Regions from separate parts of the Solibacillus kalamii genome, predicted to be linked through region 1. Evidence: riboswitches for the same ligand, from Rfam matches in the RefSeq annotation. Region 1 holds a riboswitch; each other region holds the start of a gene.
The links. Region 1 has a riboswitch for S-adenosylmethionine ahead of metK (methionine adenosyltransferase). Riboswitches for the same ligand answer to the same signal wherever they lie in the genome.
Positions count from the first base shown of each region.

Region 2: it holds a riboswitch for S-adenosylmethionine, as region 1 does, so the genes downstream of both, CBM15_RS08700 (O-acetylhomoserine aminocarboxypropyltransferase/cysteine synthase family protein) here and metK (methionine adenosyltransferase) in region 1, are expected to answer to the same signal.
Region 3: it holds a riboswitch for S-adenosylmethionine, as region 1 does, so the genes downstream of both, metA (homoserine O-acetyltransferase MetA) here and metK (methionine adenosyltransferase) in region 1, are expected to answer to the same signal.
Region 4: it holds a riboswitch for S-adenosylmethionine, as region 1 does, so the genes downstream of both, CBM15_RS18385 (bifunctional homocysteine S-methyltransferase/methylenetetrahydrofolate reductase) here and metK (methionine adenosyltransferase) in region 1, are expected to answer to the same signal.

Region 1 is NZ_NHNT01000015.1:79,663-81,869, reverse strand. Features, by position in the region: gene pckA (phosphoenolpyruvate carboxykinase (ATP)) at 1-739, opposite strand, end outside; SAM riboswitch class I at 939-1,054, shown strand; gene metK (methionine adenosyltransferase) at 1,318-2,207, shown strand, end outside.
Region 2 is NZ_NHNT01000004.1:139,932-142,138, forward strand. Features, by position in the region: gene nfsA (oxygen-insensitive NADPH nitroreductase) at 1-441, opposite strand, end outside; SAM riboswitch class I at 699-813, shown strand; gene CBM15_RS08700 (O-acetylhomoserine aminocarboxypropyltransferase/cysteine synthase family protein) at 930-2,207, shown strand, end outside.
Region 3 is NZ_NHNT01000005.1:53,480-55,686, forward strand. Features, by position in the region: gene CBM15_RS09270 (ABC transporter ATP-binding protein) at 1-381, shown strand, start outside; gene metA (homoserine O-acetyltransferase MetA) at 433-1,374, opposite strand; SAM riboswitch class I at 1,533-1,640, opposite strand; gene CBM15_RS09280 (hypothetical protein) at 1,713-2,207, opposite strand, start outside.
Region 4 is NZ_NHNT01000018.1:18,167-20,373, forward strand. Features, by position in the region: gene hemG (protoporphyrinogen oxidase) at 1-698, shown strand, start outside; SAM riboswitch class I at 785-882, shown strand; gene CBM15_RS18385 (bifunctional homocysteine S-methyltransferase/methylenetetrahydrofolate reductase) at 985-2,207, shown strand, end outside.

The DNA.
Region 1 (2,207 bases):
CTTTATCAGCAGATAATGTTGTTTTTCCCGTACCAGATAGACCGAAGAATAATGCAACATCGCCACCTTCACCAACATTTGCAGAGCAATGCATTGGGAAGATACCTTGTTCAGGCAATAAGTAGTTCATAATACCGAAGATTGACTTCTTCATTTCACCTGCGTACTCAGTTCCGCCGATTAAGATGATTTTCTTTTCAATAGATGTTATAATGAATGTTTCCGATCCTGTACCGTCTACTTCAGGATCTGCTTTGAAGTTTGGCGCAGATACGATTGTAAACTCGGCAACATGTTTAGCCAATTCGTCTGCTGTTGGGCGGATGAACAATTGATGACAGAATAGATTATGCCATGCATATTCATTAATTACTTTAATAGATAATTGAGACTCTTTGTCTGCACCTGCAAAACCGTTGAATACATATAACTCGTCACGTTCTTTTAAGTAATTAACAACTTTCACATAAAGTTTATCAAATACCTCTGCAGAAATCGGACGGTTAACTTTGCCCCAATCGATTTTATTGTTGCAAATTTCTTCTTTTACTATATATTTATCTTTTGGAGAACGGCCAGTGTATTTTCCTGTTTGGGCACGTAATGCGCCTTCAACAGTCAGCACGGCTTCTCCGCGTGATGTAGCTTTTTCAACTAATTGTGGAACAGATAATTGAGTTTTGATGTTTTCCCCGTTTAAAAGTTCTTTCAGCTCGTTAGCAATTTCTACCGAATTCATCTATTAAATACCATCCTTTTTTATAGTATTCCCTTATAGAGGGGAGTTGATTCCTAATTCAAAAATAGTATAACACATTAAGTGAAATAATCTATACTAATTGCAAATTATTTTTTCCGGAATTTTAAACATTGCGAAATACGTCAAAATTTGTTGACAGCACTTGTTTTTTTGCGTAAGATGTTTAATTGAACGGATACTCTTATCCCGAGCTGGTGGAGGGGCAGGCCCTATGAAACCCGGCAACCTGCGTATATTTTATACGTGTTGGTGCCAACCTGATGCAAGGGCAAAAATTCCCTTGAACGATAAGAGTGAAAGGTAACGAAACGTAATATCCTTTCCTCACGTGTGATGAACACGGCTATGAGAGAAAGGATTTTTTTTATTTTGTTTTACAATTTCGTGCTGAGCGAAAATTATATAGTTACAGCCTTTCAGACCCTCGTGTTAAAGCAAATATAGCTTGACGTTAAAAGGTAGATACGCATTTGCGTAATTGCTTTATATAACGGACATGGGTAATGAGTACCGTATCAATAAAAAACAATTGCCAAAGTGATTTAGGAGGAAATGACATGACAAATCGTCGACTGTTTACATCAGAAAGTGTAACGGAAGGACATCCGGATAAAATTTGTGACCAAATTTCGGATGCCATTTTAGACGCTATTTTAGCTGCAGATCCAAATGCACGTGTAGCTTGTGAAACTACGGTAACAACAGGCTTAGTATTAGTATCTGGTGAGATTACAACTTCTACTTATGTAGATATGAAAGGAATTATCCGCGATACAGTGGCAGAAATCGGCTACACACGCGGTAAGTACGGCTTTGATGCGGAAAACCTTGCGGTACTAGTAGCAGTAGGAGAGCAATCACCTGACATTGCACAAGGTGTTGACCAAGCATTGGAAGCGCGTGAAGGTTCAATGACAGATGATGAACTGGAAGCAATCGGTGCTGGCGACCAAGGATTAATGTTCGGCTATGCATGTAACGAAACACCGGAATTAATGCCGATGCCAATTTCTTTAGCTCATAAATTAGCACGTCGTTTAACAGAAGTACGTAAATCAGGAGAATTGGAATATTTACGTCCGGATGGTAAAACACAAGTAACAATCGAATATGATGAAAACAATGAACCTGTTCGTGTGGATACAATCGTTATTTCAACACAGCATGATGAAGAAGCAACATTAGAACAAATTCAAACAGATATTAAAGAGCACGTTATTAAACCGGTTGTTCCTGCTCAATTATTGGATGAAGCAACAAAATACTTCATCAACCCAACAGGTCGTTTCGTAATCGGCGGACCTAAAGGGGATGCAGGTCTTACAGGTCGTAAAATTATTGTTGATACTTACGGCGGCTATGCGCGTCATGGTGGCGGAGCATTCTCCGGTAAGGATGCGACAAAAGTTGACCGCTCTGCAGCATATGCAGCACGTTATGTTGCTAA
Region 2 (2,207 bases), on a different contig from region 1:
ATTGAACAGCTCGCTAATTTCCTTAGGATTTGTACGGGCACCGCCAATATAGCAAATGCCATAACCCATTGATTCAGCTGCAATAACAAAGTTTTGGGCAAATAATGCAACGTCTGCTACACCTACAAGCACGTTTTCAGCCGTGTCAGCAGAAATATCGACTCCGTGTTTTTGACCAGCTACCTGCAAACGTTTGAAATCTACGCAAAACAAGAAAGAGGCACCAGCTGTTTTGAATTGGAATTCGTTTTTAGACAGTTCACCCAGCTTAGTTTTCTTTTCTTCATCCGTTACCCAGATAACACTGTATGCCTGCACAAAATGCGAGCTTGCCGCCATTTGTGCTGTTTCAATTAAATCGATGACAGTTTCTTTTGAAATTTCCTCACCTGTATATTTGCGAACAGATGTGTGACTGCGTAATAATTCTTTTGTATTCACGTGAACATCTCCCTTTTATGTAATAAAAAACTTGATTGTATATCCTTCAAGCTTATTTTAGTCAATATTTTAGTTGAAGTCGATTATAAGCGTCTATTCAATTCATAGGGAGGGGATTTTTGCATATCGTTAAATACAGATAAGAGTAATCAGAATAGAAATCAGAATAGAAATCAGAAAATTTTAATTTTTTGTGTTGACATATAGGATTAGTATGTTTTATACTGAGACTCAACGATGGAACACAAATCACATAACTCTTATCAAGAGCGGCGGAGGGAATAGGCCCTGAGATGCCCGGCAACCAGTAAGTGATGAACTGACTAAGGTGCTAAATCCTACAAAATGGACAATCATTTTGAAAGATAAGAGGAGGCAAACTTGCTCATGCGCAACCCTCTTCTTAACTGAAGAGGGTTTTTTTCATTTAAAAAATCCTCCTCAAAAACACCGATTTCACCATCGATTAAATTTTTGGGGGTATTAAAATGACAAATTTAAGACCAGAAACATTATTATTACACGGGGGTCAAAAGCCAGACCCGGAAACAGGAGCAATTGCAGTTCCGGTTTACCGTACAACGGCCTATGCATTTAATGACACAGCTCATGCGCAACGTCTATTTGCATTACAGGAAACAGGCAATATTTATTCAAGAATTATGAACCCGACAGTCGGGGCATTTGAGGAACGGGTTGCTTTATTAGAAGGGGGCACAGCTGCAGTAGGGCTTTCATCTGGCGCAGCAGCAGTAGCATTTTCTATTTTAAACGTAGCCGGTGCAGGGGATGAAATTGTTGCGGCAGGTTCACTTTACGGTGGGACTTATAATTTATTCGCGACAACATTGCCTCGTTACGGCATTACAGTAAAATTCGTAGATGAATCAAAGCCTGAAAATTTCCAAGCGGCAATCACTGATAAAACGAAGGCAATCTTTGCTGAAATTATCGGAAATCCAAGCTTGAAAGTACTGGATATTGAAGCGGTAGCAAACATCGCCCATGACAATGGTCTTCCTTTATTAATCGACAGCACATTTGCTTCCCCATATGGAAGTAATCCGATTGAATTCGGCGCGGATGTTGTCATTCATTCTGCAACAAAATGGATTGGCGGTCATGGAACGACGATTGGAGGAATTGTCGTTGATGCCGGGAAGTTTGACTGGACGCAAGGAAGACATCCAGGATTTACAGAACCGGATACTTCTTACCATGGTCTACGCTACGGAATTGACACAGCAGGCGCTGCATTTGCGACAAAGCTTCGTGTTCAACTATTGCGTGATTTTGGTCCAACATTATCTGCTGACGCGGCATTTAATTTCCTGCAAGGACTTGAAACGCTTCATTTGCGTATTGTCCGACACAATGAAAATACACAGAAAGTTGCCGAGTATTTAAGAAACCACCCATTTGTGGAGTACGTGAATTACAACGGCTTTGAAGATTTTGCGACACATGATTTAGCGAAAAAGTATTTGAAAAACGGATTCGGATCAATCATTACGTTCGGTATTAAAGGGGGACGTGAAGCTGGCCGCCAAGTAATCGATAACGTGGAATTGTTCTCACATGTAGCGAACGTTGGCGATGCCCGTTCATTAATTATTCATCCTGCGAGCACAACACACCAACAGTTATCTGCGGAAGAATTAAAAACTGCTGGCGTATCGGAAGAGCTCATTCGCTTATCGATCGGGTTAGAAGCAGCGGAAGATATTATCGCGGATTTAGAGCAGGCATTAGCGAAAGTTGCAGCG
Region 3 (2,207 bases), on a different contig from region 1:
CATTTAGCAAATAAATCATTTGAGCATTTGTCACAAGGTGAACGGCAGCGTGTTCAAATCGCAAGGGCCATTATGGCGGATCCAGAAATTTTAATTCTGGATGAGCCGTGCGGGGGCCTGGACCTGATTGAACGGGAAAACTTGCTGCAAACGATTGAGCAGATTGCAGAAGCGGAAAACGCCCCTACCCTCATTTATGTTACACACCATGTAGAAGAAATTCTCCCTTGTTTTAGCCATGTGCTTCTGATGAAAGACGGAAAAAATGTGGAAGCCAGTGCACGGGAAGTTGTTTTAACGGACGAATTGTTAAGCGATTTCTTCGGGCGGGAAATCAGTTTGCAGATCGAACGCGAACGTGCCTGGGTTGCAATTAAATAAAATTGAACCAGCAGGAGTCCACCTCCTGCTGGTTCAATTCATTTACACAAATTAAATATGATATTCAATATTTTCATCAACGTAATGCCATTCATACGGTGTTTCTTGGTATACGTAATAGTTCAGCCAGTTGTAGAACAACAGATGCGAATGGGCACGCCAAACATTTTTCGGTCTTTGTAGCGGGTCGTTATTCGGGAAATAGTTGACCGGCATTTCCGTATTGTCCGGGTCCTTTTCTCTATCGCGGAAGTACTCATCGGATAGTGTCGTTGCATCATATTCCAGATGCCCGGTAATCATAATATGTTTATTGTTTTTCGATTGAACAATAAACACCCCTGCGTCATCCGAATAGCTTAGTAGACGCAAGTCAGGATGTGCCCGCACTTCATCAATCGAAACCGACGTATGACGTGAATGCGGTGCCACATATTCATCGCTGAAGCCCCGCACTAAATCTACTGTTAAATCCGTAATCACATGGGAATAGACACCGGAGCATTTTTTCGGCAATTCGAACTTTCCAATACCAAAATGGTGGTACAGGGCAGCTTGGGCGCCCCAACATATATACATGATCGAAGTGACATGTTCATTTGCCCAATCCATAACATGCGTGATTTCATTCCAGTAGCCTACCTCTTCAAAATCCATTTTCTCTACTGGCGCACCGGTAATGATCAGTCCATCAAAACGACGGTGCTTTACTTGGTCGAATGTTCGGTAAAATGTATCTAAATGTGATTTGGAAACATTTTTTGATTCGTATGTAGCCGTGTTTAAAAATGTCACATCTACCTGTAACGGTGTATTCCCGAGTAAACGCAGCAATTGCAGCTCGGTTTTTTCTTTTTCAGGCATTAAATTAAACACTAAAATATTTAACGGTCGAATTTGTTGCGTTTTCGCACGGTCTTCCTCCATAACGAAAATCTTCTCTTTTCTAAGCAGCTCTCCCGCCGGTAAATGTTTCGGGATATTAATCGGCATTCCACTTTCCCCCTCATAAACTTTTTCAACAATCTTTTAATAATCTTGTGGTTTTCAGGCAATGCATTGTTTTACGATTGAAACAAACTGTTTCAGAACAATATAAAAAGCCCCTCTCATTCCAGCAAAAACAGAAATGAGAGGGGCCTTTTTACCCGTTCTTATCTGCCAAGGTTCACACCTTGCTGGAAGTAGCACCTTTCTAGTTGAACTAGAGGTTGCTGAAGCATCATAAGGCCAAGTCCCTCCGCTTCTCTTGATAAGACTATTAAATTGTCATTAGTGTATCATGTGCTTTATAATTTTGCAATAATTCTAAAAATATTATTTCACGCTTACTACAGCTGTTCTTTTTCTATATTGAATAACATTGTCTCCAGCTGTTCATCCCATACACGTGTTAATGTATTGTATACCCGCACAAAATGTCTGTTTTCCTTTTGATCGAAAAGCAAAAAACATAGGACCGGTATATCATTAATCTGGATCGATTCCGTCGAAACAACACTTGTAATATAATGCGGTACTTCATCTTCCGCAACCGGTTGTTCGGATAGTTGCTGCTGAATGAATTCAATCAGCACCGCTTCTTCAATTGCTTCGATTTCTTCCGTTTCGATTGTCGGGAAAGGCTCCGGAAACTCCTCCAAATCCGCAAATTCCTCCAGATCACCATCCAGTGGCTGCTCATGGATCGGGCTGTATTGAATAAAATAACTTGTTTCTTCAAGCTCCTCTTCAAAAATGCCCGATTCCAGCTGTGCCTTACCCTTAGCGGTAAGTGCAAATTCCTGTTCCTTCACAATCATACCCAGTCGTAACATTTTATTCGT
Region 4 (2,207 bases), on a different contig from region 1:
ATCGTTTAGAAGAACAGCTGCCGGAAGTTGAATTCATGAAAAATACAGTAACAAAGCAAGTTCTAAAAAAAGGTGACCAGTATGAAGTCGTGCTGGAAGATGAAACAATATTGGCAGATATTGTTGTACTGGCCGTTCCAAATGAGACGGTACGTCATGTAATACAGGATGATTCATTAGAGGAACAGCTGAAAAAGTTCACGACGGCATCTACTTTAACGATGTATGTTGGCTTTGAAGTACCGGACGATATATTACCGGCTGATGGTACCGGCTTTATCGTTTCGCATAATAGTGATTTAGTTTGTAATGCATCGACATGGACGAGCCGTAAATGGAAGCATACGTCAGCAGAAGGCAATTTACTCGTTCGCCTGTTTTATAAAGATATTAATCTGCACTATGAAGAGTTGGCAGCCATGTCAGATGAAGAACTGACAAAAGTTGCATTGGAAGACATTCGTCTCAGCTTAGGTGTTGAAGCGGATCCAACTGTCATTAATGTAACAAAGTGGATTGACCAAATGCCGCGCTATGATTTGGCGCATAATGAAGCCTTATCAAAAGTTATACAGCAACTGGCAACGGATTACCCGAATGTTCTATTAGCGGGATGTGCCTATTTCGGAGTAGGAATCGGTGCTTGTATTCAGAACGGCAAAAAAACAGCTGAACACATTATTAGTCGAATTATGTAAAGAAATACTTCATTCAGCTAAAGGGTATTGACGGACGTATTAGATAACGTTATGATTCATTTAAATATTTCAAAAATTCATATTATTTCTTATCAAGAGAAGTCGAGGGACTGGCCCGATGAAACTTCAGCAACCAACATTAAGTCAGGTGCTAAATCCAGTGGCGAATGCCAGAAGATGAGAAGGGATTAAGTCGATAACTACTATGCCTTCTTTTCTTTAATGAAAGAAGGCTTTTTTGTATCTTTAAAATACTGAAAATACTGTAAATGATGGAGTGAAGGCAATGGGTTTACTTGAAGAATTACAAACACGGGTTTTAACAGCCGACGGAGCAATCGGGACACTTCTTTATTCATATGGGTTGGATTATTGCCATGAAGAAATGAATATTGCCCGTCCTGATATTATAGAGAAAATTCATAGTGAATATATTGCGGCAGGTGCAGATATTATTCAGACCAATACATATGGAGCTAACCGCATTAAGCTTGCACGTTATGGTTATGAAAATCGTGTGAAGGAGTTTAATGAAGCGGCGTTAAAGATCGCAAAGCGGGCAGCTTCCCTGGATGGGCAATATGTTCTGGCAACGATTGGTGGTATTCGGGGAATTCGTAAAAGTGATGCAACATTAGATGAAATTTTAGCTGCGTTCCAAGAACAGGCGGAAGTATTACTAGCAGGTGAACCGGATGGATTTTTATTGGAAACGTATTACGATTTTGAAGAATTATCGCATTGTGTCCATCTATTACGTTCGATGACCGATTTGCCGATCATTGCTCAAGTGACGATGCAGGAACCGGGTGTCCTTCAAAATTTAATGACGTTAAATGAAGCGTTTCAAGACTTGGAAAGGTTAGGTGCAGATATTGTTGGGAGTAACTGCCGATTAGGTCCTTTCCATACAATTCAGGCATTTGAAGGGGTTAATTTACCGAATAAAGCTTTTTTATCAGCTTATCCGAATGCATCATTATTAGACATTGAAGATGGTCGAGTAGTTTATGAGTCGGAAACCGATTATTTCGCACGTGCAGCAGTTGAACTCGTAAACCAAGGTGTCCGTTTAATTGGCGGATGCTGCGGGACGACACCGAAGCATATTGCAGCCGTAAAAAAACGTTTGGCGAATATGCAGCCAATTGAAACAAAAGAAGAAAAACACAGGTCTACACAATTTGTCCGAATTCCGGAGCCGCGTAAACAGGAGCCGCTCCACGAAAAAGCAAAACGTGAACGTTCAGTTATAGTGGAACTGGATACGCCACGTCATCTGGAAATTGACGGATTTGTAGAAGGGGCAAAACAGTTATCTAAAGCAGGAGCCGATGTCATTATGATGGCAGATAACTCACTTGCTTCACCGCGCATCAGTAATATCGCGATGGCTGCGATTTTAAAAGAGCACGGAATTCGTTCATTGCCGCATTTAACGTGCCGTGACCGAAATTTAATTGGGCTTCAGTCACATTTAATGGGACTTGATGCACTGGAACTTCATGA